Regions from separate parts of the Streptomyces sp. NPDC007346 genome, predicted to be linked through region 2. Evidence: riboswitches for the same ligand, from Rfam matches in the RefSeq annotation. Region 2 holds a riboswitch; each other region holds the start of a gene.
What was found. Region 2 has a riboswitch for cobalamin ahead of AB0917_RS09305 (CoA-acylating methylmalonate-semialdehyde dehydrogenase). Riboswitches for the same ligand answer to the same signal wherever they lie in the genome.

Region 1 (12,039 bases), on a different contig from region 2:
GCCGAGCACCCCGTCGAAGACCGTCCGGCAGACGGGGACGAGCCCGGGGTGGGCGACCCAGGAGCCGTCGAAGCCGTCCTCCGCCTCACGCTCCTTGTCGAGCCGGACCTTGGCCAGCGCCGCTTCCCGGGCCGCCGCGTCACCGCCGGGGATCTGGGCGGCCATGCCGCCGATGGCGTGGGCGCCGCGCTGGTGACAGGTGCGGACCAGGAGTTCGGTGCAAGCGCGCAGGAAGGGGGCGGTCATCGTTGACCGCCGTCCGCCGCTCGGGCGGCCCGGTGATCTCCACCCGCCGGTCGGTGAGGCCGGGGGCGGGCCGGGCGACCCGCCAGTCGGGGTCGTTGCGGACGGCGGTGGTGGCGCGGGAGAAGTCGAGCGGGGTGCCGGAGCGCAGGAGGGCGCAGCGGCGGCGGCGCTCGGTGAGCAGGTCGAAGCGGCGGGCGGCGAAGGCCGCGTCGAGGCGGGCGATGAAGCCAAGGGCCTCGGGGGTGAGGTCCTCCTCGTGCCGGTCGCCCGGTACGAGGAGGACCTGGACGCGGCCGGTCGTGACAGGGGGGGTCATGCGGGTCTCCTCAGCGGGGCGTGGGCGGTGCGGGAGCCCGGTCGCGGGGGACGGGGTGCCCCCGCGACCGGCAGGGACCTCTAGTGGAACTGCTCCTCCTCCGTGGAGCCGGTCAGGGCCGTGGTGGAGGAGGCGGGGTTGATGGCGGTGGAGACCTGGTCGAAGTAGCCGGTGCCGACCTCGCGCTGGTGCCTGACCGCGGTGAAGCCCTGCTCCTGGGCGGCGAACTCCCGCTCCTGGAGGTCGACATAGGCGGTCATGCCCTGCTCGGCGTAGCCGCGCGCCAGGTCGAACATGGCGTGGTTGAGGGAGTGGAAACCGGCCAGGGTGATGAACTGGAAGCGGTAGCCCATCGCGCCCAGCTCCCGCTGGAACTTGGCGATCTGGTCGTCGTCCAGCGCGGCCCGCCAGTTGAAGGAGGGCGAGCAGTTGTACGCGAGCATCCGGTCCGGGTGCTCGGCGTGGATCGCCTCGGCGAACTCACGGGCCTGGGCGAGGTCGGGGGTGCCGGTCTCGACCCAGATGAGGTCGGCGTACGGGGCGTAGGCGAGGCCGCGCGAGATGACCGGCGCCATGCCGTTCTGCACCCGGTAGAAGCCCTCGGCGGTCCGCTCCCCCGTGACGAACCGCGCGTCGCGCTCGTCCACGTCGCTGGTGATGAGGTTGGCGGCGAGTGCGTCGGTGCGGGCCACGATCAGCGTCGGGACGTCCGCGATGTCGGCGGCGAGGCGGGCCGCGTTGAGGGTGCGCACATGCTGGGCGGTGGGGACGAGGACCTTGCCGCCGAGGTGACCGCACTTCTTCTCGGAGGCGAGCTGGTCCTCGTAGTGGATGCCGGCCGCACCGGCCTCGATCATCGCCTTGGTCAGCTCGAAGGCGTTGAGCGGTCCGCCGAAGCCCGCCTCGGCGTCGGCGACGATCGGGGCCAGGTAGTCGGTGGTGTCTCCGGCGCCCTCGGCGGTGGCGATCTGGTCGGCGCGCAGCAGGGCGTTGTTGATCCGGCGGACCACGCTCGGCACCGAGTTGGCCGGGTAGAGGCTCTGGTCGGGGTAGGTGTGGCCGGCCAGGTTGGCGTCGGCGGCGACCTGCCAGCCGGAGAGGTAGACGGCCTGGAGGCCTACCTTGACCTGCTGGACGGCCTGGCCGCCGGTCAGGGCGCCGAGCGCGTGGATGTAGCCCTGCTCGTGCAGCTGGCGCCAGAGCCGCTCGGCGCCGCGCCGGGCCAGGGTGTGCTCCTCGCGGACGCTGCCGGAGAGCCGGACCACGTCCTCGGCGCCGTAGGTGCGCTCGATGCCCTTCCAGCGGGGGTCGCTCGCCCACCGCCGCGCCAGCTCTTCCGCCGTCGTCCTTGCCTGCGCCATGGCGTCACTCCCGAAGTCGTGTGGGTCGATCGTGTGAAGGGTGCTAAGCCACGTCACCGAGTGACGCGGCTCCTGGGTGCGGCCCACCGGACCTCCGAGGTGGAACGGTGAGCAATGCGCCCGGCGAACCGGTCCGGGATCCCGAGGAGTACGACGTCAGGGCATGAAATCGTGCTCGGTACCCCAGTCCGGAGCCGGTGTCCGGTGGGCCGCAGGAACAACTCTGGGAGTGGCACTGAGTGCCATCAACCAGAGACGTGTGCCAAGTTCTGCCAATCTTTCCGTGCGCTTTGCCAAGGTTGCGAAGGCTCTCGACGGCCGTGTCGCGGCTAGGGTTGCCACCATGTCGACGACGGCGCGAAGGGCTCCGGTATGAGCAAGACCTACGCGGGTGCGCGGCTGCGCAGGCTGCGCGAGGAGCGCGGGCTGAGCCAGGCGGAGCTGGCCCGGATACTGGCGATCTCGCCGAGCTACCTCAACCAGATGGAGCATGACTCGCGCCCCTTGACGGTGCCGGTGCTGCTGCGGCTGACCGAGGCGTTCGGGGTCGACCCCGGCTTCTTCTCGGAGCGGGACACCACCCGGGTGCTGGCGGATCTGCGCGAGGCGCTGGCCGACGAGGTCGGCACGGCGCGCGTCTCGGCCGCCGAGCTGTCCGAGCTGGCCTCCCGGCTGCCGGGGGTCGCGTCCGTCCTGCTCGACCTCGGGCGGCGCAACCAGGCGCTGGCCGGACGGCTCGCGGAGGCGGCCGAGCTGCGTGGCGGCGGCGGTCTCGACCTGCCGCGCTCCCCGCACGAGGAGATCCGCGAGTTCTTCTACCGGCGGCAGAACTACCTGCACGAGGCGGACCTGGCGGCGGAGGAGCTGGCGGCGGAGATCGGGGTGCGCCCCGGCGAGGTCGTGACCGCGCTCGCGGCCCGGCTCACCGAGCACCACGGCATCCGGCTGGCCACCACCGACGACCGGCGGGGCCGGCCCGGGGGCACCCCCGCGGGCCGGCGTCCGGCACGACGGCCCGCCGGCCCCGCTTCCCCTGGCCCAGACACGGGCAGGCTGCACCACTACGACCCGGACGCCCGGGTGCTGCACCTCTCCAGCCGGCTCCGCCCCGGGCAGCAGGCGTTCCGGATGGCCACCCAGCTGGCGCTGCTCGAATACGGCGGGGAGATCTCGCGGCTGGCCTCGGAGGACTACGACGAGGGGTCGGCGACCTGGCCGCTGGCGAGGATCGGGGTGGCCAACTACTTCGCGGGCGCGCTGATCCTCCCGTACCGCGCCTTCCATACGGCGGCGGAGGAGGTCCGGTACGACATCGAGCGCCTCACCGACCATTTCGGGCTCGGTCACGAGACGGTCTGCCACCGGCTCTCCACGCTCCAGCGGCCCCGGCTGCGCGGGGTGCCGTTCTCCTTCGTCCGGGTCGACCGGGCCGGGAACATGTCGAAGCGGCAGTCCGCGACCGGGTTCCACTTCTCCCGCGCGGGCGGCACCTGCCCACTGTGGAACGTGTACGAGGCGTTCGCCGCCCCGGGCCGTATCCATGTGCAGATCGCGGCCATGCCCGACGGGCAGCGCCATCTGTGGACCGCGCGGGCCGTGACGCGCCACCGGGGCGGGTGGGGCGAGCCGGGCAAGACGTTCGCGATCGGGCTCGGCTGCGAGATCCGGCACGCCGGGCGGCTCGTCTACTCCGACGGGCTCGACCTGGACAACGCCTCGGCGGCGACGCCGATCGGGATGGGGTGCCGGATCTGCGAGCGGCTGGACTGCCCGCAGCGCGCGGTGCCGCCGCTGGGGCAGCCGCTGGCCGTCGACGAGAACAGCAGCACGTTCGTGCCGTACCCGGTGAAGGGGGCGCCGCCCGCCTGAGGACCCGCCCCCTCCACCGGACCGGGGGTCAGGAGAAGCGCAGCGCGATCGTGTCGCCGACGCCGATCACCTTGTCGCGCGTCGCCCCGGCGAACGCCGAGCCGTCGACCGAGACCTTCCACGTCGCCGAGCCGGTGTTGGCCTTGCCGTTGAGCGAGGTGATGGCGCCCGTCCCGGTGGCGGGGACCACGGAGGTGACGCAGCCGGCCGGGGTGGACGTGGTCGACGCGGCGGCCAGGACGGTGCCGAGGTCGGTCGTGGTGCCCGTGGGGGTGAAGGCGACGGAGCAGACCTTCAGGGTGCCGGTGCCGTCGTCCACGGTGAGCGCCAGCTTCGTCGCCGTACCGGAGGTGAAGCCGCTCTGCGCGACCCAGGTGGGCGCCCCCGAGGTGACCGGGGTGGGCGGTGCGGCGGTGAAGCCGCCCCCGGCGACGGCGCGCAGGGCGTCGGTGGAGGAGTAGGCGGACGGGGAGGTGTCCGAGGGCTGGTACTTGAAGCCGCCGCCGGGGTTGAACTGCTGGGCGATCAGGAAGTCGACCGGGGTCCGGCCCAGCGGGGTGAGGAAGTCGCCGGTCTGCGGGTCGATGCCGCAGGCGTTGAGGCCGGAGACGGCCCAGCCGTTGGAGCTGGAGTTGACGCCGTACAGGGCGCTGAAGGCGCCGGAGGAGTTGACCAGCTTGCTCTTGAGGAACGCCTTGGCCTGGAGGATGTCGGGGTCGGTGTTCGGGACGCCGGAGACGCAGAGCGCGGCCATGGAGGCGCCCGTCATGTCGATGTCGCCCGGCTTGGCCAGCTCGGTCGGGTTGCCCTCGGCCTTGCTGTAGGTCCAGCCGCCGTCGTCGTGCTGGTTGGCCCGGACCCGGGCGACGATCTTGTCGACGAGCTCCTGCGGTACGCGCTGGGCGCCCGCCTGGGTTCTGGCGCCGCCCAGCGCGAGTGCGGCGAAGACCGTCCCGTTGTAGTTGCCGGACGGGCCGAAGTAGCCGGCCTCCGCGTTCTGCCAGTAGCCGTAGATGTCGGCGATCAGGTTGCGCGAGGCGGAGACCCGGGCGGGGTCGATCCCGGCGGCGTACGCGTTGAGCGTGCCGCGCTGGTAGTCGGTGACGACGGGGGTGGCGGAGGGCCAGCCGGGGGTGGCCAGGAGGTTGCGGTAGACGGTGCGCGCGTTCTTCGTGGCGTCGCCGCCGGGTGTCACGTCCACGGCGGCCGTTCCGGCGGCGGCGAACGCGCTGAAGGCCCACTCGTTGGAGAGCCCGGAGCCGGCGTACGAACCGTCCGCGGCCTGAAGGGACTTGAGGTAGGCCACCCCGTTGGTCTTCGAGATGGCGATCTGGGCGGGGGTGGACGTCGCGGCGGCGGGAAGCGCCGTGAGGACGAAGGCCCCCAGGGCGGCGGGCACCACGAGGGCCAGACGGCGGGAGGCGCGGGAGGTGACAGAACGGGGCATGTGCCTGCTCCTGTGATGAGGGGCGTGCGGCACCGCCCGGCCCCTGGGGTGCACACCGGGGGCGAGGGTGGGTGGCCGACGCCCGGACGCGTGGGTACGGCTTCGCTGGATACGGCTGCCAACAGGGCATTCGGGCTCGGGAGCGGCCCCCTGCCGTCCCACACCGCTGCGCGTCAGCCCCGGATTCGCACCGGGTTCCCCCTCGTGGCAGGCCAGGACGCTACCCGAGGCGGCAGGGGCGCGCCAGGGACGGCAGGGGTGCGGGGTCGGCCGGGAGGCAACGAGACGCAAACCACCTTGACGGCCTCTTCGAGAGCGTGTTCCAATCCGCCTGATAAGCACTCAGCTCCAGGGGAAGCCGGTCGAAATCCGGCGCTGACCCGCAACCGTAGGCCCGCCACCGCGCGGGCGAGCCGGAATGCCTGGGGCCAGGAATTTCAGCGAGAAACGCCGTCGCGGACTACGGCGTGGTTCGAACAGCCCTCTGCGGGCGGCCCCTTGAGGGCCGTGGCCGAAAGGGGCCTTCTGCCACGCATGGCCCGCCCGGACGACACGAGGGGCCGTGGTGGGGACCGCACAGCAACATGACCGGAGCACAGCCGGCAGGAGACTCCTCTCGCTGTTCTCGGCGGCAGCGGTGACCTTCGCCGCGAGCGTGGCCTTCGTCACCGGTGCCGCTCCGGCGGCGGCCGACCCGATCGAGGAGTGCACGGCCACCCATGGCGCCGTCGTCGCGGTCGACTTCGGGCCGTTCGGCGGAGGTGTGGTGCGCGGCTGCGACACCACCCCGACCACCGGGTACGAACTCCTGCGCGACGGCGGGTTCACCACCGAGGGCACCCAGCACGACGGTGACGGCTTCATCTGCCGCATCGGCTCCGGCGCCTTCAACTCCGGTACGCAGTACCCGACTCCGGAGACCGAGGACTGCGTCCTGACCCCGCAGGCCACCGCCTACTGGTCGTACTGGATCGCCTCGCCCGGCCAGGAGAGCTGGTCCTACAGCCCGCTCGGCGCCATGAACCGCCGGCCCAAGGCGGGCGATGTGGACGCATGGGTGTTCGGCGGCACGGACATCGGCGGCTCCACCGGCCGGCCCACCTTCACCCCCGACGACGTCCGCGCGGGCGGCGGCGTCACACCCGGCCCGTCGCCTGACCCGACCGACCCGGGCGTCCCGGCCGGAAAGATCGACGTACCGGCGGCCGCCCGCTGGGTGACGAGCCAACTCCACGACGGCACCCAGGTGGTGGACGAGGGCTCCGGGGCCCCGAACCACTTCCTCACCACCGAGGCCGCGTACGCACTCGCCGCCGCCGACGGCGCGAGCCCGGCCCTGGACAAGGTGGTGGCCAAACTCGCCTCCTCCACCGACGAGTACGCCTACGCGGCGGGCCCCGACGAGGCGCCCGACGCCCATGCCGCCGCCCGGCTGGCCCTGCTCGCGGAGATCACGGAGAAGGACCCGCGCGACTTCGGCGGGCACGACCTGCTCGGGGACCTGGAGAAGAACGTCTGCGTGACCGGCCCCGCCCCGGGGTGCACGGCGAAGGGCGACTTCCGGGGCGCCATGTACGGCGACGTACAGGCGCTGGCCGTGCTGGCGCTGCTGCGCGGCGGGGTCGTGCCGCCGGCCGATTCGGTGGACCGGCTGACCCGACTGGTCTGCCAGGACGGCTCGGTGACCAGCATCCTGATCAGGCCCGGCGAGTATTGCGACGGCGACCCGATGACCACCGGCCTCGTCGCCCTGGTGCTGGACGAGGCGGGCGGCCACGACGCCACCGTCGCCAAGGCGCTCGCGTACCTGAAGAAGGCGCAGCTCAAGAGCGGCGCGTTCCCCCCGTACAACGGCGCCACCACCGGCTCCGTCGCGGCCACCGCCTACGCCACGCAGGCGCTGCGCGCGCTCGGTGAGGTCCGCGCGGCCGACTCGGCGGTCTGGTGGCTCTCGCGGGAGCAACTGGCCGACGGCGGCTTCGGGTTCGACGAGGACGCCACCGACGCCGCCCTGTACGCGACGGCACCGGCCGTGCTGGCGGGCAGCTCCACCAGCCTGGTCACCCTGACCACGAAGGTGCCCGAGCCCACCGACCCGCCGACCACTCCCCCGACCACACCGCCCACCACGCCTCCCACCACCCCGCCGACGACGCCCCCGACGACGCCGCCCGGTGACGGCCCGGACCTGAAGAAGGGCGTCGCCTACCTCACCAGCCCCGCCAACCTCCACCAGGGCCGCTACTACACGGCGGGCGGGCCCACCGGGCGGGCCGACTTCGGCCTCACCATCGACGGCGCCTTCGCGCTGGCCGCGACCGGGCACGACGACAACGCGCTGCGCACGGTCGTCGACTTCCTCGACGGGGGCGGCAAGGACGGCGAAAGCCGTACGGTGCACGACTGGACCAAGGTCGGCACCGAGTACGCCATGGGCGGCTCGATGGGCAAGGCGGCCCTGCTCGCCCAGGTGGTCGACCGCGACCCTCGCGACTTCGGCGGCAAGGACCTGATCGCCGGTCTGGCCGACGCCGTCTGTGCCGCGAGGAGCACCGCGCCGGACACCAGCTGTGCCGACAAGGGGGCGTACACCTACGCGCGGTCCGTCTTCGACCAGTCCCTCGGCGTCATGGCCCAGGTGCGGGCGGGCCAGGAGAAGGCCGCCGAGGCCCCCGTCACCTATCTCTCGGGGCTCCAGGACGCCGAGTCGGGCGCCTGGCCGAGCCTGATCCCGCCGACGGGCGACACGGACGTGGACTCCACCGCGATGGCGGCGATGACGCTGGACCTGGTGCCCGGCGACACGCACACGGCCGCCGTGGACCGGGCGCTGGCCTGGCTCGCCGCTCAGCAGCTGCCGAACGGCGGCTTCCCCGGCGCCTCGGGCAACTCCGTGAACTCGGCGGCGCTCGCCGTGCAGGGCCTGTCCCTGGACGCCGGGAAGTACGGCGCGCAGATCGCGAAGGCGCTGAAGTTCCTCGCTTCGCAGCAGAACGCGGACGGCGGCTTCAACGTGGCCGAGGAGGGGCAGCGGGGCTCCGACCTGCGGGCCTCGACGCAGGCGGTGGGCGGTTCGACCGGCGTCTCGTTCGGTGTGCTGGCCCGCAGCCTGGACGGTACGACGCCCAATCCGCTGCCCTCCTCCTCCGCCCCGGTGATCGTCACACCCGGGGACGGCACAGGCTCCGCGGGCGGGCCGGGCATCGTGAACACGGACGGTCCGGGCGCCGGCGGTGGCAGCGGCGGTGGCGGTGGCGGTGGCGGCCTCGCCGCAACCGGTGCGCAGACGCTCGGCCTCGCGGCGGCGGCCGCCGTACTCGTCCTGGCGGGCTGGGGCGCGGTCGTGGCCGCCCGCAGGCGCCGTACGGCCATGGGCGGTGAGCTGTGAGGTCCCGCTTCCGCCGGACCGTCGGCCACGCCCTGGCCGCACTGGGTCTGGCGGGCGCGGCGCTCCTCGCGCCCGCCGCCTTTCCGGCGGCGGCCGCCCCGCAGCCGATCGGCCGGTGCACGACCTCTTCGGGCGTGGTCCTGGCCGTCGACTTCAGCCACTGGGGCGGCCCCGTCTACCGCTCCTGCGGTACGACGCCGACCACGGGCTACGAGCTGCTCAACCAGGGCGGCTGGCAGACCACCGGCACCGGCCACGACGGGCCGGCGTTCATCTGCCGGATCGGCTACAGCGGCCATCAGGGCGGCAAGCAGTACCCGACGCCCCAGCAGGACGACTGCGTCCTCACCCCGCCCGCCTCCGCCTACTGGTCGTACTGGCACGCGAACCCCGGGGAGAACACCTGGGAGTACAGCCAGCTCGGCGCCATGAGCTACAAGCCCCGGCCGGGCAGCGTGGATCTGTGGATCTTCGGCGGGACGAACATCGGGGGTACGGAAGGGCGCCCGACGCTCACGCCGAACCAGCTGCGCGCCCACAACACGCGCCCCACGGGCGGAGATCCGGCACCGGCCCCGAAGCCGGAGCCCGCTCCGGCGACGACGACCCGGCAGCCGGTCGGGGGCGGCCAGGCTCCGCCGCCGCCCCCCGCGGCCCCGTCGCGGGCGCCCGCCCCGTCCCCTCCGGCGTCCGCCGACGCCTCCCCGGCCCCGTCCGCTTCCGTGTCCCCGTCCGCTTCCGTGTCCCCCTCCCCCAGCGACTCCGCGTCCGCCTCCGCCTCCGCGACGCCCGGTGAGGCGGTGGCGGCGCCGGGCGGTACGGCGAAGGTGGTGGACGCCGCGCCGGCGCCCGACGCCGAGCACGACTCGGGTTCGGTGGTGCCCGTCGCGGCGACGGCCGGACTCGTGGCGGTGATCGGCGGCGCGGCCGTGTTCGCCGCGAAGCGCCGCCGCCGTGCGGAGTAGCGCCCGCGTGATCCGTACCGCCGCGGTGAAACCCGGCACGCCGGTGCCGGCCCCCGGGCCGGACACCGGCGGCAGGCGGCTCCCGCGCACCCTGCATCCGCTCGCCTGGTGGATCTGGGCGCTCGCGCTGGCCACCGCCGTCAGCCGGACCAACAACCCGCTGCTGCTCTTCCTGGTCCTCGCGGTGCTCGGCTACGTCATCACCATGCGGCGCACCGAGGCCCCGTGGGCGCGCGGTTTCAAGTACTACCTCTATCTGGCGCTGACGGTCGTGGCGATCCGGGTGGTCTTCCGGGCGGTCTTCGCCACCGGGATGAGGCCGACCGACCACCACCTCTTCTCCCTCCCGCGCATTCCCACGCCCGACTGGTACGCGGGCATCCAGCTCGGCGGCCCGGTCTCCCTGGAGGCGCTGCTGTCGGCCGCCACGGACGGGCTCCGGCTCGCCTGCATGCTCTGCTGCATCGGCGCGGCGAACACCCTCGCCAACCCGAAGCGGGCGCTACGGGTGCTGCCGGGCGCGCTGTACGAACTCGGCGTCGCCGTCACCGTATCGATCAGCGTGGCCCCGCAACTGGTGCAGAGCGTCCAGCGGGTGGCGCGCGCCCGCCGGCTGCGGGCCGGGCGCAACAAGGGGCTCAAGGCGCTGCGGGGCATCGTCGTACCCGTGCTGGAGGACGCGCTGGAGCGGTCGTTGCGGCTGGCCGCGGCGATGGACTCGCGCGGTTACGGGCGGGCCGGTTCGGCGACGCGCGGCTCGCGCCGTCTGACCGGGGCGCTGATGCTGGCGGGCATGTGCGGGCTGTGCGCCGGGGCGTACGGTCTCCTCGACCCGACCGCCCCGAAGCTGCTCGGGCTGCCCGCGCTGGCGGCCGGTTCGGTGCTCTGCCTGGCCGGGCTGCGGCTCGGCGGGCGCCGGGTCACGCGGACGACGTACCGGCCCGATCCGTGGCGGCTCGCGGAGTGGGCGGTGGCCTCCTGCGGGGTGCTCTCGGCGGTGCTGCTGTTCGTGAACGTGGGGTACGACCCCGCCGCGTTGAACCCGTCCATCCATCCGCTCAGCTGGCCGACGCTGCCGCCCGTCCCGGCCGCCGCCATCCTGCTCGCCGGGGCGGCCGGGTTCCTGGCGCCGCCGCCGGGCAGGCCCGTCCCGTACGTCTCCGCACCACGCACCGAGGAAGCCGCATGATCACCTTCGACCAGGTCACCGTCGAGTACGACGGGGCCGCCGAGCCGGTCCTGCGGGAGGTGAACCTGGAGGTCGACGAGGGCGAACTCTGCCTCGTGGTGGGCCACACCGGGGTCGGCAAGTCGACGCTGCTGGGCGCGGTCAACGGCCTCGTGCCGCACTTCACGGGCGGCACGCTGTACGGCACGGTCACCGTCGACGGCCGCACCACCGCCGACCACCCGCCCCGCGAACTCGCCGATGTCGTCGGCGTGGTGGGCCAGGACCCGCTGGACGGTTTCGTCACGGACACGGTGGAGGAGGAACTCGCCTACGCCATGGAGCAGTTGGCGATCTCCCCGGTGGTGATGCGCAAGCGGGTGGAGGAGACCCTCGATCTGCTCGGGCTCGCCGATCTGCGCCACCGGGCGCTGTACGAGCTCTCCGGCGGGCAGCAGCAGCGCGTGGCGATCGGCTCGGTCCTCACCGCGCACCCCCGCGTCCTGGTGCTGGACGAGCCGACGTCCGCGCTCGACCCCACGGCGGCGGAGGAGGTCCTGGCGGCGGTGACCCGGCTCGTCCACGACCTGGGGGTGACGGTGCTGCTGGCCGAGCACCGCCTGGAGCGGGTGGTGCAGTACGCGGACCGGGTCATCCACCTCCCGGGCGACGGGCTCGTGGTCCCGGGCGCACCGGCGGACATCTTCACCACGTCGTCGATCGCGCCGCCCATCGTCGAGCTGGGCCGCGCCGCGCGCTGGTCTCCGCTGCCCCTCTCGGTCCGCGACGCCCGCCGGGCCGCCGCCCCGCTGCGCACCGCCCTGGCGGCCACCGCGCCCCCGCCCGTACGCCCGGTGCCGCGGACACCGGGCGCGGCCCTGCTCACGGCGCGCGGGGTCACGGTCGCCTACCGGGGTGTGGCGGCGGTCCGCGAGGTGGACCTCGACCTGCGGAGCGGCGAGATCACCGCGCTGATGGGCCGCAACGGCTCGGGCAAGTCGTCGCTGCTGTGGGCGCTCCAGGGGTCGGGGCCGCGCAAGTCCGGGACGGTACGGGTCGGTTCGGGCACGACGGGGGCGTCCGGAGCGTCGGACCCATCGGACGGTTCGGGCGCATCAAACCGTTCGGCCACATCAGGCAGGCCGGGCACGTCGGGTCGTACGGCCGGCTCGCGCCGCTCTCCGGCGAAGGGCAGCGACCCCAAGAACCTCTCCGCGGCCGAGGCCAGACGGCTGGTCGGCCTCGTCCCGCAGACCCCGACCGACCTCCTCTACCTGGA
Region 2 (12,039 bases):
CGTTCTTCTTGCCAATACACGGCCGCCGACCCGCGGCGGCGACGAGCGAGGGAAGCGCCATATGAAGAAGACAGTCGGGTGGGCCCAGGACGGCGACGACTGGACGATCACCGTGAACGGCACGCTGTACCGGGCCGTCGAGCGGCCCGCCGACGGGCGGGTGCACGACTATCTGGTGCGGGGCAACGACCTCACCGCCGAGTGCCCGACCCTCGGGCACGGGCTCGGAGTGATCCGGGCGCACGAGTCCCGGAGCTGACCTCCGGCCGGGTCCGGCGACGAGGTGCGGCGGCCGCCCGCGCCTCGACGCGACCCGCCGCCTCCTGTCCGGGCCCCGCTCACGGGCCGGGGCCCATCAGCCGCGGAGCGGGCGGCTGCCGGCCGCCCGAGGGACAATCGGGGCATGACTGACACACCCCCGCGGATCAACGCCCTGGTCGTCGACGCCGCCGATCCCGAGCGGCTGGCCGCCTTCTGGTCCGAGCTGCTCGGCAGGCCGGTCGTGGACCGCACCGGTCCCTACGTCTGGCTGCGGCGGGAGAACGGCCAGGGCCTGGGCTTCCAGCGGGCCGGTGAGCCCAGGCCGGGCAAGAACCGCGTGCACGTCGACATCAGCTCACCCGATCCGGCCGCCGAGCAGCAGCGGGTCGAGGCGCTGGGCGGGCGCCGGCTGGAGGAGTACGCCGACGGCGGGTTCCTGGTGATGGCCGACCCCGAGGGCAATGAGTTCTGCGTCATCCCCGAGGGGTCCGTGGGCATGGACGAGCGGGGCCGCGCCCACTACCTCGACTGACCCGCGCCGCCCGTGGCCTCCGGGCCCTCCGTATCGGCCGCCGGGCGGCGCAGCAGATACGTGTCCATGATCCAGCCGTGCCGTTCGCGGGCCTCGGCGCGCACCCGGCCGATCCGCTCGGCGACCTCGTCGAGCGGTCCGGAGACCAGGAGCTCGTCCGGGGTGCCGATGTAGGCACCCCAGTAGATCCACAGCCCCCTGCCCGTCAGATGGGTGAAGGTCTCGTGGCCGTCGAGCATCACCACGATGTCGCCGTCGTCGTCCGGGAACCCCTCGGCGAGCCGCCTGCCGGGGGTGATGTGGACGGGGCGGCCGACCTGGTTGAGGGAGGTGCGGTGGCGGGCGGCGAGCGCGGAGACGCTGCTGATCCCGGGGACCACCTCATGGCCGAATTCCACCGTGCCCCGGGCCCGGATGTCCTCCAGGATCGCCAGCGTGCTGTCGTACAGGGACGGGTCGCCCCACACCAGGAAGGCCCCGCACTCCCCCGGCGCCAGCTCCTCGGTGATCAGGCGTTCGCAGATGTCGGCGCGGCGGTGGCGCCAGTCGTGCACCGCCGACGTGTAGCGCCCCCGGTCGCCCTGGGTGCGGTCCCGCCAGGGGTCCTCGGCCTCCACGACCCGGTAGGGGCCGGTGAGGTGCTCGGCCAGGATGTCGCGCCGCAGCCGGGTCAGGGACTCCTTCTCCCGGCCCTTGCCGAGCACGAAGAAGACCTGCGCCCTGCGCATCGCCTTCACCGCGGCGAGGGTCAGGTGGTCGGGGTCGCCGGCTCCCATGCCGATGACGAGGATGTGGCGTGGTGCGTCGCTCATGTCGGCCGATCATGCCAGGAGCGGTGCCGGGAATCGCGCCGGGGGCGAGGTGGGGTGGACTTACTAGGACGTCCAACTATATGTTCGTGAGCAGCGGGGTGGCCGGCGTGGAGCCGGGCACCCTCAAGGCCCGTGGTGTCAGGGAAGCCGGTGCGAATCCGGCGCGGTCCCGCCACTGTGACCGGGGAGTTCGTCCTCGCAGGACACGCCACTGACGGTGCAGGCGCCGTCGGGAAGGCATGAGGACGCGCGCTGATCCGGGAGTCAGGATACCGGCCGCGGGATGTTCCGTGTTTCCACGAGGATGGAGCAGACACGCATGGCACCGGTCCGCACCCACGGCCCCGCAGGCCCGTCCCGGCGAGCGGTTCTCCCCGCCCCCTGACGGCCCCCGCCCTTCGCGTCCCCGACGGCAGGCCCTTCCGCGACCACGCGCACCCGACCGGTGCGTGTGCCGGTGGGAGCTGTGCGCCATCCCCGGTTCTCTCCTGACGATCTCACCGACGAGAGCAGGCTTCCATGGTCCGCGAACTCACCCATTTCATCGGCGGCAAGCACACACCCGGCACCTCGGGCACCTACGGCGACGTCTACGACCCCAACACCGGCCGCATCCAGGCCCGGGTGCCGCTGGCCGGCCGGTCCGAGACCGAGGCGGCCATCGCCGACGCCGCCGAGGCCCAGCTCGAATGGGGCGAGTGGAACCCGCAGCGCCGGGCCCGCGTCCTGCTGCGCTTCCTCCAGCTGGTCGAGAAGGAGAAGGACTCCCTGGCCCGGCTGCTCTCCTCCGAGCACGGCAAGACCGTGGCCGACGCGCACGGCGACATCGCGCGCGGGCTGGACGTGGTGGAGTTCGCCGCCGGTGTCCCGCACCTGCTGAAGGGCGAGTTCAGCGACAACGCGGGCTCCGGGATCGACGTCCACTCGCTGCGCCGGCCGCTGGGAGTGGTGGCGGGCATCACCCCGTTCAACTTCCCGGCGATGATCCCCCTGTGGAAGGCCGCACCCGCTCTGGCCTGCGGAAACGCCTTCATCCTCAAGCCCTCGGAGCGGGACCCGTCGGTGCCGCTGCGGCTGGCCGAACTCTTCCTGGAGGCGGGGCTGCCGCCCGGGGTCCTCAATGTCGTCAACGGCGGCAAGGAGGCCGTGGACACCCTGCTGGAGGACCCGCGCGTCAAGGCGCTCGGCTTCGTCGGCTCGACGCCGATCGCCGCGCACATCTACGCCACGGCCGCCGCCCACGGCAAGCGGGCGCAGTGTTTCGGCGGGGCGAAGAACCACATGATCGTGATGCCGGACGCCGACCTGGACCAGGCGGTGGACGCGCTGATCGGCGCCGGTTACGGCTCGGCGGGTGAGCGGTGCATGGCGATCTCGGTCGCCGTCCCGGTCGGTGAGGACACCGCCGACGCGCTGGTGGCCAAGCTCACCGAGCGGATCGCCGAGCTGCGGATCGGCCGCTCGGACGACCCCGACGCCGACTTCGGGCCGCTGGTGGGGCGCGACGCGGTGGACCGGGTGCGCGGCTATGTCGACCTCGGCGTCGAGGAGGGTGCCGAACTGGTCGTCGACGGGCGGGACTTCACGCTGGAGGGCCATGAGGAGGGGTTCTTCGCGGGCGCCACGCTCTTCGACCGGGTCACCCCGGACATGCGGGTCTACCAGGAGGAGATCTTCGGCCCGGTCGTCTGTGTGGTCCGCGCGGCGGACTACGAGGAGGCGCTGCGGCTGCCCTCGGAGCACCCGTACGGCAACGGCGTCGCCCTCTTCACCCGGGACGGCGACATCGCGCGCGACTTCACCCGGCGGGTCGACACCGGCATGGTCGGCGTCAACGTGCCGATCCCGGTCCCGGTGGCGTACCACACCTTCGGCGGCTGGAAGCGGTCCGGCTTCGGCGACCTCAACCAGCACGGACCGGACGCCATCCGCTTCTACACCCGTACCAAGACCGTCACTTCGCGCTGGCCCGCCTCCGGGATCCGGGACGGCGCGAGCTTCACGATTCCGACCATGGGGTGACCGCCGTGACCACCCTGCTCAGCGACGACCAGCTCGCGGTCGTCGAGACGACACTCGACTTCGCCCAGGAGCACCTGACCCCGCACGCCGTGGCCTGGGACCAGGACAAGCACTTCCCCGTCGACGTCCTGCGGAAGGCGGCGGGGCTCGGCCTGGGAGGCGTGTACGTACGGGAGGATGTGGGCGGCTCGGAGCTGTCCCGCTCGGACGGGGTCCTCGTCTTCGAGGCCCTGGCCACCGGCTGCCCGTCCGTGGCGGCCTATCTCTCCATCCACAACATGGTCGCCTGGATGGTCGACCGGTACGGCTCCGAGGACCAGCGCGTCCGGTACCTGCCGGAGCTCTGCACCATGGAGCAGCTGGGCAGTTACTGCCTGACCGAACCGGGCGCCGGCTCCGACGCCGCCGCGCTGCGCACCCGTGCGGTGCGCGACGGCGACCACTACGTCCTGACGGGCACCAAGCAGTTCATCTCCGGGGCGGGCGCCACGCACCTCTACATCGTGCTGGCCCGCACCGGCGAGGACGGGCCCGGCGGGATCTCCGCGTTCCTCGTCGAACGGGACGATGCGGGACTCTCGTTCGGGGCCAACGAGAAGAAGATGGGGTGGAACGCGCAGCCCACCCGGCAGGTCGTGCTGGACGGGGTCCGCGTCCCGGCCGACCGGCTCCTGGGCGCCGAGGGCGAGGGCTTCCGCATCGCGATGAACGGTCTCAACGGCGGCCGGCTCGGCATCGCCGCCTGCTCGTTGGGCGGGGCGCAGAGCGCGCTGGACCGTTCCCTGGCCCATCTCGCGGACCGGGAGGCGTTCGGCGGCCGGCTGCTGGACTCCCAGGCGCTCCAGTTCCGGCTGGCCGACATGGCGACCGAACTGGCCGCCGCCCGCGCCCTGTTGCGGCAGGCCGCCGAGGCGCTGGACCGGAAGGTGGGCGGGGCACCGGAGTTGTGCGCGATGGCCAAGCGCTTCGCCACCGACACCGGCTACTCGGTGGCGGACCGGGCGCTCCAACTCCACGGCGGCTACGGCTATCTGGCCGAGTACGGCATCGAGAAGATCGTGCGGGACCTGCGGGTCCACCAGATCCTGGAAGGGACCAACGAGATCATGCGCGTGATTGTGGCCCGGAGCCTGACGGGAGCCCTGCGATGAGCGAGGAGCTCGTGCTCGCCCGCACCGAGGGGCGTACGGGGGTGCTGACCCTGAACCGGCCGAGGGCGCTCAACGCCCTCACCCACCCGATGGTGGAGACGATCGCGGCGGCCCTGGAGCGGTGGGAGCACGACCCCGAGGTGGGAGCCGTCGTCATCACCGGGGCCGGGGAGCGCGGCCTGTGCGCGGGCGGCGACATCCGGTCCATCTACGAGGACGCCCGCGCGGGCGGCAGGGCGTCGGCCGCGTTCTGGCGCGACGAGTACCGGCTCAACGCCGCGATCGCCCGCTATCCGAAGCCGTACGTGGCGGTCATGGACGGCATCGTGATGGGCGGCGGAGTCGGCGTCTCGGCGCACGGCAGTGTCCGGATCGTCACCGAGCGGTCCAAGGTGGCCATGCCGGAGACCGGGATCGGTTTCGTGCCGGATGTCGGCGGCACGTATCTGCTGGCGCTGGCCCCCGGCGAGCTGGGCACCCATCTCGCTCTGACGGGTGCGGTGGTGGGGGCCCGGGACGCCCTGCTGTGCGGGCTGGCCGACCACTTCGTACCGGTGGACGACCTGCCCGCGTTCCTCGCCGGGCTGCGGACCGAGCCGCCGGCCTCCGTGCTGGGCCGCCACGTCCAGGAGCCGCCTGCGGGGGTACTGGAGGCCGACCGCGCCTGGATCGACCACTGTTACGCGGCCGACACGGTCGAGGAGATCGTGGAGCGGCTGCTCGCCTCCGGCGCCCCGGCGGCCGGTGAGGCGGCCGAGGCGATCCTCGGGCGCTCGCCCACCGCGCTCAAGGTCACCCTCGCCGCGCTCCGCCGGGCGCGCGAACTCGGTCCGCTGGAGCGGGTGCTGGAGCAGGAGTACCGCGTCTCGTACGCGGCCCTGGCCTCCCCCGACCTGGTGGAGGGCATCCGGGCCCAGGTGATCGACAAGGACCGGACACCTCGTTGGTCGCCCGGCACGCTCGTGGAGGTCACCGACGCGGACGTGGCCCGCTACTTCGCTCCGACCGGCGACGAGGGGCTCTCCCTCGCCGCGGACGACTCACCGCAGGAGGTGCCCTGGTGACCACCACCACGACCGTCGCGTTCATCGGCCTGGGCCACATGGGCGGCCCGATGGCCGCCAACCTGGTGCGGGCCGGGCACCGGGTGCTCGGCCACGACCTGGTGGAAACCTGTCTGGCGACCGCCGTGGCGAGCGGGGTGGAGCGGGCGGGGTCCGCCGCCGACGCCGCCGCGGTGGCCGATGTGGTGATCACCATGCTGCCCGCCGGACGCCATGTCCTCTCGCTCTACGGGGAGCAGGGGCTGCTCGCGGCGGCCCGCCCGGGGACCCTGTTCGTCGACTGCTCGACCATCGACGTGGCCGACTCCCGCGCCGCCCACGCGGCGGCCGCGGCGGCCGGTCACCGCTCGCTGGACGCCCCGGTCTCCGGCGGGGTGGTGGGCGCGGAGGCGGGCACGCTGACCTTCATGGCCGGGGGCGAGGAGTCCGCGTTCGCGCGGGCCGAGCCGCTGCTGTCCGTGATGGGCAAAAAGGCGGTGCACTGCGGGGCGGGCGGTGCCGGGCAGGCGGCGAAGATCTGCAACAACATGATCCTCGGCGTCTCCATGATCGCCGTCAGCGAGGCGTTCGTGCTCGCCGAGAGCCTCGGCCTCTCCGACCAGGCCCTGTACGACGTGGCGTCGGCGGCCTCCGGCCAGTGCTGGGCGCTCACCGTCAACTGCCCCGTCCCCGGCCCGGTCCCCACCAGCCCGGCCAACCGCGACTACCGCCCCGGCTTCGCCGCACCGCTGATGGCGAAGGACCTCTCCCTGGCCGCCAACGCCCTGCGCGCGGGCGGCATCGATGCCGAACTGGGTCTGCGTGCGGCCGAGTTGTACGCACGGTTCGCCGAGGGCGCCGGGGCGGACCAGGACTTCTCGGGAATCGTCCGCGCCATCCGGGCGGCTTCACCGAGCACCACCGATACGCAGAAGGGCGCCACCACGTGAGCGAGAACAGTGAGACCGAGAACGGCTCGGGCAAGAGCGGCGGGAACGAGAGCGCGTCCACCCCGGGCCCCTACGAAACCATCCTGGTCGAGCGCCGGGGCCGTACCGCCCTGCTCACCCTGAACCGGCCCAAGGCGCTCAACGCGCTGAGCCTGGACGTCATGCGCGAGACCGTCGAGGCGACCGAGGCGCTGGACCGGGACCCGGACGTCGGCTGCATCGTCATCACCGGCAGCGGGGCGAAGGCGTTCGCGGCGGGGGCGGACATCAAGGAGATGCAGCCGCAGAGCTACATGGACATGTACCTCAGCGACTGGTTCACCGCCTGGGACCGGCTCGGTCAGCTCCGTACGCCGACGATCGCCGCCGTACGGGGCTACGCCCTGGGCGGCGGCTGCGAGTTGGCCATGCTGTGCGATCTGGTGATCGCCTCGGACACGGCCGTCTTCGGGCAGCCGGAGATCCGGCTCGGGGTGATCCCCGGCATCGGCGGCTCCCAGCGGCTGACCCGGGCGGTCGGCAAGGCCAAGGCGATGGACCTCTGCCTGACCGGCCGGAACATGGACGCCGAGGAGGCCGAGCGGGCCGGTCTCGTCTCCCGGATCGTCCCGGACGCGGACCTGCTGGCGGAGGCGCTCGCGGTCGCGGACACCGTCTCCGGCATGTCGGCGCCCGTCGCGATGATGGCGAAGGAGGCGGTGAACCGCGCCTTCGAGACCACCCTCGCCGAGGGCGTCCGCTTCGAACGCCGCCTGTTCCACGCGGTGTTCGCGACGGCCGACCAGAAGGAGGGCATGAAGGCGTTCACCGAGAAGCGGCCCGCGGAGTTCACGCACCGCTGACCTCCGTGAGCGCGGTCCACCCGCCGCGGGCCACTACGAGGGGCGCTCGTCCGGCGCGGCCGAGCCGTCGGCGACCACCGGATACGGCACATGGGTGCGCCGGTCGGGGTCGACGGCCAGCCGGCCCCCGGCCGGAGGCCGGGCCCGCTGGGCGCAGTCCCGCCGTTCGCAGATCCGGCAGCCGAGCCCGATGGGTGTCGCGGAGCCGGGCGCGTCCAGGGCCATGCCCTCGGCGTACACCAGGCGGTGGGCGTGGCGCAGTTCGCAGCCGAGCGCGACGGCGAAGTCGGCCCTGGGCGCGCGGTGCCCGAATCCGCCGCGCGTCACGGTCCTGGCCACCCAGAAGTACCGCTTGCCGTCCGGCATTTCGGCGACCTGGGTGAGGATGCGGCCGGGCGCGGAGAACGCTTCGTAGACCGTCCAGAGCGGGCAGGTGCCGCCGAGCCGGGAGAAGTGGAAGTCGCTGGCGGACTGCCGTTTGGAGATGTTGCCCGCCCGGTCGACACGCAGGAACGAGAAGGGCACGCCCCGGCCGCCGGGGCGCTGGAGGGTGCTGAGGCGGTGGCAGACCGTCTCGAAGCCGACGCCGAAGCGGGCCTGGAGGAGTTCGATGTCGTAGCGCAGCTCCTCGGCGGCGCGGTGGAAGGCGGCGTACGGCATGAGCAGGGCGCCGGCGAAGTAGTTGGCGAGGCCGATGCGGGCCAGACCGGCGGCCTGCCCGGAGGCGAGTTCACCGCCGGCGACCAGGGTGTCGAGCAGCGATCCGTGCTCCAGCAGGGCGAGTTGGGTGGCCAGCTGGAAGGCGCGCTGGGCCTCGTTGAGCCGGGGCGAGATCAGCAGGAGGCCGCTGTCGGGGTCGAACCGGCGGGCGTCGGCGGCCCGTTCGGGGGCGGTCACCACGACGGTGATGCCGTGGCGGGCGGCGAGGCGTTCCCTGAGCGCGTCGGCGGTACGGCCCGCCGAGCCCGCGCCGAGGTCCGTCGCGGTACGTTCGGCCACCGCGTCGAGTGCGCCGAAGTGGTTGTGGTGGGCGTAGAAGAAGTCCCGTACCTCGTCGTGAGGTTCGGCGGTGAGCAGACTCTCGCCGTCCTGCGGCGGGGCGAGGGCGGCGACCCGTTCGGCGGCCTCCCGGTAGCGGTGGTGCAGGGCGACCAGGGCGCGGGCCACCTCCGGGTGGTCGCGGGCCACGTCGGCCGCCTCCTCCAGGGGGACCGGGGCCCCGCACGCCTCGTCGCCGAGGGCGGCGCGCAGGTCGGTGGCGAGCCGTTCCTCGTCGGCCTCGGAGAAGAACTCCGGGTCGACGCCGAAGACCTCCGCGATCCGCAGCAGCACCGGGGCGGTCAGCGGCCGGCGGCTGTGCTCGATCTGGTTGAGGTAGCTGGTGGACAGGCCGAGCGCGCGGGCCAGCTCCACCTGGTTCATCCCGTGCTCGCGGCGCAGCCGCCGCAGCTTGGCGTGGGCGTAGATCTTGCGTCCGGCAGGCCGTCCCATGGATCGCAGCCCCTCTCCCCCGCCCGGGTCCTGTGCGGTGACGTCTGCTGCGAAAGTAGCATCCGCATCTTTCGCAGGATTCGCAGTTTCGCAGCTCAGCGGGGTACGGATTGTGCACAGTGGACCGGTCGCACCGGGGGCCGTGGCGGGGAATGCTCCTCTCGTACCGCACCGCCACCGCCGCGAGGAGCCCCGTGATCGACCACCACGTCCGCGTCCACCCCAGCGCCGACCGGCTGCCCCGTCAGGAGCAGCTCGCCTGGAAGCTGGCGGCCGTCGCCACCGGCACCCAGGACGCCCCCGAGCTCGACCCGCAGGCGGCCGCGATGGCCGTCAACCGGGTCGTCGACAACGCCTCCGTCGCCGTGGCGTCGCTGCTGCGCCGCCCGGTCGCCGTCGCCCGCAGCCAGGCACTGGCCCACCCCGGCGCCCCGGGCGCGGCCCTCTTCGGCGCCTCCCCCGGTGTGCGGGTCTCCCCCGAGTGGGCGGCCTGGGCCAACGGCACGGCCGTACGGGAGCTGGACTTCCACGACACGTTCCTGGCGGCGGACTACTCGCACCCGGGCGACAACATCCCGCCGCTGCTCGCCGTGGCCCAGCACACCGGGCGCGACGGCGCCGAGCTGCTGCGCGGGATCGTCGCCGCGTACGAGATCCATGTGGCGCTGGTGCGGGCCATCTGCCTGCACGAGCACCGCATCGACCATGTGGCCCACCTGAGCGCCGCCACCGCGTGCGGGCTCGGCGCGCTGCTGGGGCTGGACACGGAGACCACGTACCAGGCGGTCCAGCAGGCCGTGCACACGACGACGGCGACCCGGCAGTCCCGCAAGGGTGAGATCTCCAGCTGGAAGGCGTTCGCCCCGGCGTTCGCGGGCAAGGCGGCGATCGAGGCGGTGGACCGGGCGATGCGCGGCGAGGGGTCGCCCTCGCCGGTCTACGAGGGGGAGGACGGGTTCCTCGCCCGGATGCTGGACGGCCCGGACGCGGCGTACACGGTGGGGCTGCCGGAGCCGGGCGAGGCGCGGCGCGCGATCCTGGACACGTACACGAAGGAGCACTCCGCCGAGTACCAGGCGCAGGCGGTGATCGATCTGGCGCGGCGGCTGCGGGAGCGGACGGGCCCGACGGAGAAGATCCGCTCGATCGTCCTGCACACCAGCCACCACACCCACCAGGTGATCGGCTCCGGTTCGGGCGACCCGCAGAAGTACGACCCGACGGCGAGCCGGGAGACGCTGGACCACTCGGTGCCGTACATCTTCGCGGTGGCGCTGGAGGACGGCAGTTGGCACCACGAGCGGTCCTACGCCCCCGAGCGGGCGCAGCGGCCGGGGACGGTCGAGCTGTGGCAGCGGATCTCCACGGTGGAGGACTCGGAGTGGACCCGGCGCTACCACGACCCGGACCCCGAGCGGCGGGCCTTCGGCGGCCGGGCGGTGGTGACGCTGGTGGACGGCACGGTGATCGAGGACGAGCTGGCGGTGGCCGACGCGCACCCGGCGGGGGCCCGCCCGTTCGACCGTAGGGGGTACACCGCCAAGTTCCGCACACTGACGGAGGGCATCGTCGCCGCCGGGGACCAGGACCGGTTCCTGGCGGCGGCCGAGGGTCTGGCCGAGCTGCCGGCAAACGGGCTGGACGCGCTCTTCCCGGTCGTGGACACGAAAGCGGTCGCCGCCTTCGACGCCGGGCTCCCGAAGGGGCTGTTCTGATGCTGCACACCCGCACCACACCCGCCGATCGCCGCCGCGCCTTCCGTGAACAGCTGGCCTCCGGGGGGCTGTTGCGGATGCCGGGCGCGATCAACCCGTACTCGGCGCGGCTGATCCAGGAGGCCGGGTTCGAGGCGGTCTATCTGTCGGGGGCGGTCCTCGCCGCCGAACTGGCCCTCCCCGACCTCGGGTTGACCTCGTCGACCGAGATCGCGGCGCGGGCCCAGCAGATCGCCCGGGTCACGGATCTGCCCGCCCTGATCGACGCGGACACCGGTTTCGGCGAGCCCATGAACGCGGCGCGCACGGTCCAGTTGATGGAGGACGCGGGGCTCGCGGGGCTGCACCTGGAGGACCAGGTCAACCCCAAGCGCTGCGGCCATCTGGACGGCAAGACGCTCGTGGGGCGCGCGGAGATGGTCCGCAAGGTGCGGGCCGCGGCCGACGCCCGCCGCGACGGGGACTTCCTTCTGACGGCCCGTACGGACGCCCGGGGCCCGGAGGGGCTGGCGGCGGCGATCGACCGCGCGAAGGCCTACGTGGACGCGGGTGCGGACGCCGTCTTCCCCGAAGCGCTCGCGGACGAGGGTGAGTTCGAGGCGTTCCGGGCCGCCCTCGACGTGCCGCTGCTGGCGAACATGACCGAGTTCGGCAAGGGGCCGCTGCTGGACGCGGCGACCCTGGAGAACCTCGGCTACAACATCGCCCTCTACCCCGTCACCCTCTTCCGCCTCGCGATGGGCGCGGTGGAGGACGGGCTGCGCACGCTGGCCGCCGACGGCACCCAGCGGGCCCTGCTCCCCCGGATGCAGACGCGCTCACGGCTGTACGAGGTGCTCGGATACGGGGAGTACGGCGCGTTCGACTCGGCGGTCTTCGACTTCACGCTGCCGCCCGGCGCCTGAGCCTCCGCGGACGTGAGCCGCCCGCCCGGCCGGCACCCGCCCCGGCCGGGCACCCCCTTCACCCCACGCCATCCCTCCCCCTTCCTCTTCGCATGCCCGGAGGCCCGCCATGACCACTGCCGTGCCCGCACCCGCCGCGACCCCCGAGATCCATCGCGGTCTCGCCGGCGTCGCCGTCGACACCACCGCCATCTCCACCGTCATCCAGGAGACCAACTCCCTCACCTACCGCGGCTATCCGGTCCAGGACCTGGCAGCCCGCTGCTCCTTCGAGGAGGTCGCGTACCTGCTCCGGTACGGCGAGCTGCCCGACGC
Region 3 (6,833 bases), on a different contig from region 2:
TGAAGACGGACAAGAACCGCGCGACCCCGGCCGAACGGCTGGACAACGGCGTCGACTTCCACCCCACCGACCGCCGGGTCCTGTTCGGCCACCACTTCGCCGCCATCGCGGGCGCCGGCCCCCTGGTCGGCCCCGTGCTCGCCGCGCAGATGGGCTATCTGCCCGGCACGATCTGGCTCGTCGTCGGCGTCATCTTCGCCGGTGCCGTCCAGGACATGGTGACGCTCTTCTTCTCCACCCGCCGCAACGGCCGTTCGCTCGGCCAGATGGCGCGGGACGAGATCGGCCCGGTCGGCGGGATCGCCGCCCTGATCGCGGTCTTCGTCATCATGATCATCCTGCTCGCGGTCCTCGCCCTGGTCATCGTGAACGCGCTCGCCCACTCCCCGTGGGGCGTCTTCTCCATCGGCATGACGATCCCGATCGCCCTCTTCATGGGCGTCTACCTGCGCATCCTGCGGCCCGGCAAGGTCAGCGAGGTCTCCGTCATCGGCGTCGCGCTGCTGCTGCTCGCGATCGTCGCGGGCGGCTGGGTGGCCGAGTCGTCGTGGGCGGACTTCTTCACGCTGGAGCCGGGCACGCTGGTCATCTGGATGATCGTGTACGGGTTCCTCGCCTCCGTGCTCCCCGTCTGGCTGCTGCTGGCCCCGCGCGACTACCTCTCCACCTTCATGAAGGTCGGCACGATCGGGCTGCTGGCCCTGGGCGTGGTCGTCGCGCTGCCGACCCTGAAGATGCCCGCCGTCACCGACTTCGCCACCAGCGGCTCGGGCCCGGTCTTCGCCGGCTCGATGTTCCCGTTCGTCTTCATCACCATCGCCTGCGGCGCGCTCTCCGGCTTCCACTCCCTGGTCTCCTCCGGCACCACGCCGAAGATGGTCCAGAAGGAGACGCAGATCCGGATGATCGGCTACGGCGCCATGCTGGTCGAGTCGTTCGTGGCGATCATGGCGATGATCGCCGCCTGCATCATCGACCCCGGTCTGTACTTCGCCATCAACGCGCCCGTCGGCGTGATCGGCGACAGCGTCCAGTCCGCCTCCCAGGCCGTGGCCAACTTCGGGTTCACCATCACCCCGGACGCCCTGGCCCAGGCCGCCAAGGACGTCGAGGAGGCGAGCCTGCTCTCCCGGACCGGTGGCGCGCCCACGTTCGCGCTCGGCATGGCGGAGATCTTCTCCGCGGTGATCGGCGGGACCGCGATGAAGGCGTTCTGGTACCACTTCGCCATCATGTTCGAGGCGCTCTTCATCCTCACCACCGTGGACGCCGGCACCCGCGTCGGGCGCTTCATGCTCCAGGACATGCTGGGCAACGCCTACAAGCCGTTCCGCGAGGTCAGCTGGAAGCCGGGCGTCTGGTTCGCCAGCGCCGTCGTGGTCGGCGGCTGGGGCTACTTCCTCTGGGTCGGCGTGCACGACCCGCTGGGCGGCATCAACCAGCTCTTCCCGCTCTTCGGCATCGCCAACCAGCTGCTGGCCGCCGTCGCCCTGGCCGTCTGCACCACCCTGCTCGTCAAGTCCGGCCGCCTGAAGTGGGCGTGGGTCACCGCGGTCCCGCTCGCCTGGGACGTGGCGGTCACCCTCACCGCGAGCTGGCAAAAGATCTTCTCCTCGGACGTGAAGGTCGGCTTCTTCGCCCAGCGCGACAAGTACCAGGCGGGCATCGACGCGGGCGAGGTGCTGGCTCCCGCCAAGAACATGGACGAGATGCGGACCGTCGTCACCAACTCCACCGTCGACGGGGTGCTGTGCGCGCTCTTCGCGGTCCTCATCATCGTGGTGCTCGTGGACGCCGGCCGGGTCTGCTTCAACGCCATCCGCGACCCGGAGAGCGTCCGGCTCCACGAGACGCCGTACGTCGAGTCCAGGCTCGTCGCCCCGGCCTCGCTCATCGCGACCAAGGAGGAGAAGGCCGAACTGGCCGCCGCGGGCGTCGGCCCCGAGGGCGGCATCCGCAAGGAGACGGCGGGAACGGGGGACCGGACATGACGGTCGAGGACGTACGGCGGGTGGCGGGACGCATCCGCTGGTACGTCCGGGAGCTGACCGGCGAAGCCACGTACGACCGCTACGTGGCCCACGCCAGGTCCCACGATCCGGACACCCCGGTCATGACCCGCCGCGCCTTCGAACGCAGCCGCACGGACGCCCGTGAGGCGGACCCCCGCGAGGGCTTCCGCTGCTGCTGACCGCCGTCGGCCGATCGGGGCCGTCGCACCCCTCCCAGGGGCGCGGCGGCCCCTTTTCGCGCCCGTGGGCGAGTCCGGCCGCCGCTCGATTTCCCGGTGCGCGGACTCCTGACCGTACGAAAGGATGTGCCCATGACATCGCGCTGCCGGTCGCCCCGGCTCCGGCCCCTCCTCCCGACCGTGACACTGGCCCTGGCCCTGGCCCTGGCGGCGGTGACGGGCTGCGGCAGTGTCCCGGCGCCCGGCTCGGAGTCGGCGGCGGACCGGAGCTCCTCGGCCGAACCGGCGCCCGACCGGGCGGAGCTGGAGGCGCGGGCGAGCGCCGCGCAGCTCGTCACGGAGCATGTGTGGGTGACCGAGGCCGCGGGCTACGCCTTGGCGCGCCAGTCGGTCGGGGTGCTCGGTGACGACGGGTTCGGCAGCTCCTACACCGCGCCGGACGGCGGGATGCTCCAGCTGTCGGTGGAGCGCCGCCCGCACGCCGTGGCCGACTGTACGGACGGCTCCGCACCCGCCGGCGGTCAGGAGCCCCTGGTGACGTGCGAGCGGGACGGCGAACACTGGTACCGGGCCACGGAGTCGGGCCACGCGTACGCCCAGGAACAGGGCGACCTCGTGATCACGGTGAGCGGGGCGCGCGAGGTGGACCGGACGACGCTGCGGTCGGCGGCGCGGGCCGCCCATCGCGCCGACGACCACGAGCTGGACCGGGTGCTGCCGCCCGCCGGGGACGGCTCCGGACAGCAGCCCGTCGAGCGCGGCGACCTGCCGCCGGTGGGCGACGGCGCCCCGAACAACGAAGTGGGAGCGAGTGGCTGATGGATCTGACGATCAGAGTGGCGGAGCCCGGCGAGTACGCCGTACTCGGCGAGATCATCGCCGAGGCCTATCTCGGCGATGATCTGCTGGACGGCCCGCAGGACCCGTATCTGCTCAAACTGCGGGCGGTGGAGCAGCGGGCGGCCGAGGCGGAGGTGCTCGTGGCGCTCGACGCGGACGGGGTGGTGCTCGGTGGTGTGACGTATGCCGCCCCCGGCACTCCGTGGCGCGATATCTCCGCTCCGGACGAGGCCGAGTTCCGGATGCTGGCCGTGGCCCGTGCGGGGCGCGGACGGGGTGTGGGAGAGGCTCTCGTACGGGCGTGCGTCGAGCGGGCCCGGTCCGCCGAAGGCGTCCGGGGGCTGGTGCTGTCGACGCAGCCGGCCATGCTCCCAGCCCATAGGATCTACCGTCGGCTCGGCTTTCTGCGGACCCCTGAGCGGGACTGGGAGCCGGTGCCGGGCCTGCGCCTCATGACCTTCCGGCTGGGGCTGGAGGCGGCCTCCTGAGGGGCGTATTAAATCGACGCGACACAACATGTGGGGGCCGCAGCATCTGGCGCCCCCCACATGTATGCTCGACCTCGCTGTCGCCGCAGGGGAATCCGGTGTGAATCCGGAACTGTCCCGCAACGGTGTGATCAGTGTGCTTTTGCACACCTGAAGTCCGATGACCTGCCGACAGCGCGTCCGGCTCGACCGAACCGGACGCCAGACGTCCGGGCCTCGCGGATGGGCCGGTGGACGCCGTGAGCAGTGCTGCCCTCCGGGGCATCGTGCTGCCTGGCTCCCCGCTCGCCGCCGGCCCCCAGCCGAGCGAGGGAAAGCCCAGTGACCATCGCGCCCGCCGATCCGGTTTCAGCCACCGGAATCGCCGCCTCCACCACGTCCGGTGACCACGCGAACGACGGACCCGGGACCGCCCTGCTGCGGACCCTGACCGACCTCACCGTCGATCTGCCCGACACCGACCCCGGACGGGTCGCCGCCTCCGCGCTGCGCGGGCGCAACGCCCGCTCCGACGAGGCCGAGCTGCGCTCGCTGGCCACCGAGGCGGCCGCGGGGCTGATCTCCGAGGACCCCGCGTACTCCCGGCTCGCCGCCCGGCTGCTGACCCGCACGATCGCCGACGAGGCCGCGGGCCAGGGCGCGACGCACTTCTCCGCCTCGGTCGCGGTCGGCCACCGCGAGGGGCTGATCGCCGACCGCACCGCCGCGTTCGTGGCGCTCCACGCGAAGGCGCTCGACGCACTCGTCGACCGGGCCACCGCCGACGGCGCCGACGACCGCTTCGGCTACTTCGGCCTCCGTACACTGCACAGCCGCTACCTGCTGCGCCACCCGCTCACCCGCCAGGTCATCGAGACCCCGCAGCACTTCATGCTGCGTGTGGCCGCGGGGCTGGCCGAGGACGACTCGGTGCGGGCGCTGGACGAGGTCGCCGCGCTGTACGGGCTGATGAGCCGGCTGGACTACCTCCCCTCCTCCCCCACGCTCTTCAACTCCGGCACCCGGCACCCGCAGATGTCCTCCTGCTATCTGCTGGACTCCCCCAAGGACGAGCTGGACTCGATCTACGACCGCTACCACCAGGTGGCGCGCCTGTCGAAGCACGCGGGCGGCATCGGCCTCTCCTACTCCCGTATCCGCGCCCGGGGTTCGCTGATCCGGGGCACCAACGGGCACTCCAACGGCATCGTGCCGTTCCTCAAGACGCTGGACGCCTCCGTCGCGGCGGTGAACCAGGGCGGCCGCCGCAAGGGTGCCGCGGCGGTCTACCTGGAGACCTGGCACGCGGACATCGAGGAGTTCCTGGAGCTGCGCGACAACACCGGTGAGGACCAGCGCCGTACGCACAACCTGAACCTGGCGCACTGGATCCCGGACGAGTTCATGCGCCGGGTCGACGCGGACACCGACTGGTCGCTGTTCTCCCCCGCCGAGGTCCCCGAGCTGGTCGACCTGTGGGGCGACGCGTTCGACGCCGCCTACCGCGCGGCCGAGGCCAAGGGCCTGGCCCGCAAGACGATTCCGGCGCGTGAGCTGTACGGCCGGATGATGCGGACCCTCGCACAGACCGGCCAGGGCTGGATGACGTTCAAGGACGCCTCCAACCGGACCGCCAACCAGACCGCCGAGCCGGGCCGGGTCGTTCACTCCTCGAACCTGTGCACGGAGATCCTGGAGGTCACCGACGACGGCGAGACGGCCGTCTGCAACCTGGGCTCGGTCAACCTGGGCGCGTTCGTCGCGAACGGCTCGATCGACTGGGAGCGGCTGGACGCCACGGTCCGCACCGCGGTCACCTTCCTCGACCGGGTCGTCGACATCAACTTCTACCCGACCGAGCAGGCCGGGCGCTCCAACTCCCGCTGGCGGCCGGTGGGCCTGGGCGCGATGGGCCTCCAGGACGTCTTCTTCCAGCTACGCCTGCCCTTCGACTCCCCGCAGGCCCGCGCGCTCTCCACGCGGATCGCCGAGCGGATCATGCTCGCCGCGTACGAGGCCTCCTGCGACCTGGCCGAGCGGTCGGGCCCGCTGCCCGCCTGGTCCGAGACCCGGGCCGCGCGCGGTGTGCTGCACCCCGACCACTACGACACCGAGCTGAACTGGCCGGAGCGCTGGGACGCCCTGCGCGCCCGGATCGCGAAGAGCGGCATGCGCAACTCGCTGCTGCTCGCCATCGCGCCGACCGCCACGATCGCCTCGATCGCCGGTGTGTACGAGTGCATCGAGCCGCAGGTCTCCAACCTGTTCAAGCGCGAGACGCTCAGCGGTGAGTTCCTCCAGGTCAACGCCTACCTGGTGGACGAGCTGAAGAAGCTCGGCGTGTGGGACGCCCGCACCCGTGAGGCGCTGCGCGAGGCGAGCGGCTCGGTGCAGGGCTTCGCCTGGATCCCCGAGGACGTGCGGGCGCTGTACCGCACGGCGTGGGAGATCCCGCAGCGCGGCCTGATCGACATGGCGGCGGCCCGTACGCCGTTCCTCGACCAGAGCCAGTCGCTCAACCTCTTCCTGGAGACGCCGACGATCGGCAAGCTCTCCTCGATGTACGCGTACGCCTGGAAGCAGGGGCTGAAGACGACGTACTACCTGCGTTCGCGCCCGGCGACCCGGATCGCCCGTGCCGCCTCCGGTCAGGCGTCGGCCGCCGCCCCCATTCCCGTACAGCAGGCCTCGGCGCCCGACGCGGACGCCATCGCCTGCTCCCTTGAGAACCCCGAGTCCTGCGAGGCATGCCAGTAATGAGCACCAACGACACCAAGAACCTGCTCGACCCGGGCTTCGAGCTGACCCTGCGCCCCATGCGCTACCCGGACTTCTACGAGCGCTACCGGGACGCGATCAAGAACACCTGGACCGTGGAGGAGGTCGACCTCCACTCGGACGTCGCCGACCTCGCCAAGCTGTCGCCGGGTGAGCAGCACATGATCGGCCGGCTGGTGGCGTTCTTCGCGACCGGTGACTCGATCGTCTCGAACAACCTCGTGCTGACGCTGTACAAGCACATCAACTCCCCCGAGGCGCGGCTGTACCTGTCGCGGCAGCTCTTCGAGGAGGCCGTGCACGTCCAGTTCTACCTGACGCTGCTGGACACCTACCTGCCCGACCCGGACGACCGGGCGGCGGCGTTCGACGCGGTCGAGGAGATCCCCTCGATCCGTGAGAAGGCCCAGTTCTGCTTCAAGTGGATGGACTCGGTCGAGACGATCGACCGGCTGGAGACGAAGGCCGACCGCCGCCGCTTCCTGCTGAACCTGATCTGCTTCGCGGCCTGCATCGAGGGGCTGTTCTTCTACGGCGCCTTCGCGTACGTGTACTGG

Region 1: another riboswitch for cobalamin. It lies ahead of AB0917_RS27595 (prenyltransferase/squalene oxidase repeat-containing protein); the one in region 2 lies ahead of AB0917_RS09305 (CoA-acylating methylmalonate-semialdehyde dehydrogenase).
Region 3: another riboswitch for cobalamin. It lies ahead of AB0917_RS32555 (ribonucleoside-diphosphate reductase subunit alpha); the one in region 2 lies ahead of AB0917_RS09305 (CoA-acylating methylmalonate-semialdehyde dehydrogenase).

Annotation. Positions count from the first base shown of each region.
Region 1 is NZ_JBEYKR010000139.1:4,885-16,923, forward strand. Features, by position in the region: partial or broken gene AB0917_RS27575 (hypothetical protein) at 1-562, opposite strand, end outside; gene aceA (isocitrate lyase) at 643-1,923, opposite strand; gene AB0917_RS27585 (short-chain fatty acyl-CoA regulator family protein) at 2,296-3,792, shown strand; gene AB0917_RS27590 (prenyltransferase/squalene oxidase repeat-containing protein) at 3,821-5,239, opposite strand; cobalamin riboswitch at 5,364-5,442, opposite strand; cobalamin riboswitch at 5,546-5,682, shown strand; gene AB0917_RS27595 (prenyltransferase/squalene oxidase repeat-containing protein) at 5,805-8,627, shown strand; gene AB0917_RS27600 (hypothetical protein) at 8,624-9,592, shown strand; gene AB0917_RS27605 (energy-coupling factor transporter transmembrane component T) at 9,600-10,781, shown strand; gene AB0917_RS27610 (ATP-binding cassette domain-containing protein) at 10,778-12,039, shown strand, end outside.
Region 2 is NZ_JBEYKR010000021.1:49,554-61,592, forward strand. Features, by position in the region: gene AB0917_RS09290 (hypothetical protein) at 62-259, shown strand; gene AB0917_RS09295 (VOC family protein) at 404-793, shown strand; gene cobF (precorrin-6A synthase (deacetylating)) at 781-1,605, opposite strand; cobalamin riboswitch at 1,722-1,901, shown strand; gene AB0917_RS09305 (CoA-acylating methylmalonate-semialdehyde dehydrogenase) at 2,125-3,627, shown strand; gene AB0917_RS09310 (acyl-CoA dehydrogenase family protein) at 3,624-4,778, shown strand; gene AB0917_RS09315 (enoyl-CoA hydratase/isomerase family protein) at 4,775-5,842, shown strand; gene mmsB (3-hydroxyisobutyrate dehydrogenase) at 5,839-6,771, shown strand; gene AB0917_RS09325 (enoyl-CoA hydratase) at 6,852-7,613, shown strand; gene AB0917_RS09330 (short-chain fatty acyl-CoA regulator family protein) at 7,647-9,104, opposite strand; gene AB0917_RS09335 (MmgE/PrpD family protein) at 9,299-10,819, shown strand; gene prpB (methylisocitrate lyase) at 10,819-11,724, shown strand; gene AB0917_RS09345 (bifunctional 2-methylcitrate synthase/citrate synthase) at 11,834-12,039, shown strand, end outside.
Region 3 is NZ_JBEYKR010000223.1:497-7,329, forward strand. Features, by position in the region: gene AB0917_RS32535 (carbon starvation CstA family protein) at 1-1,991, shown strand, start outside; gene AB0917_RS32540 (YbdD/YjiX family protein) at 1,988-2,191, shown strand; gene AB0917_RS32545 (hypothetical protein) at 2,324-3,010, shown strand; gene AB0917_RS32550 (GNAT family N-acetyltransferase) at 3,010-3,519, shown strand; cobalamin riboswitch at 3,567-3,707, shown strand; gene AB0917_RS32555 (ribonucleoside-diphosphate reductase subunit alpha) at 3,841-6,255, shown strand; gene AB0917_RS32560 (ribonucleotide-diphosphate reductase subunit beta) at 6,255-6,833, shown strand, end outside.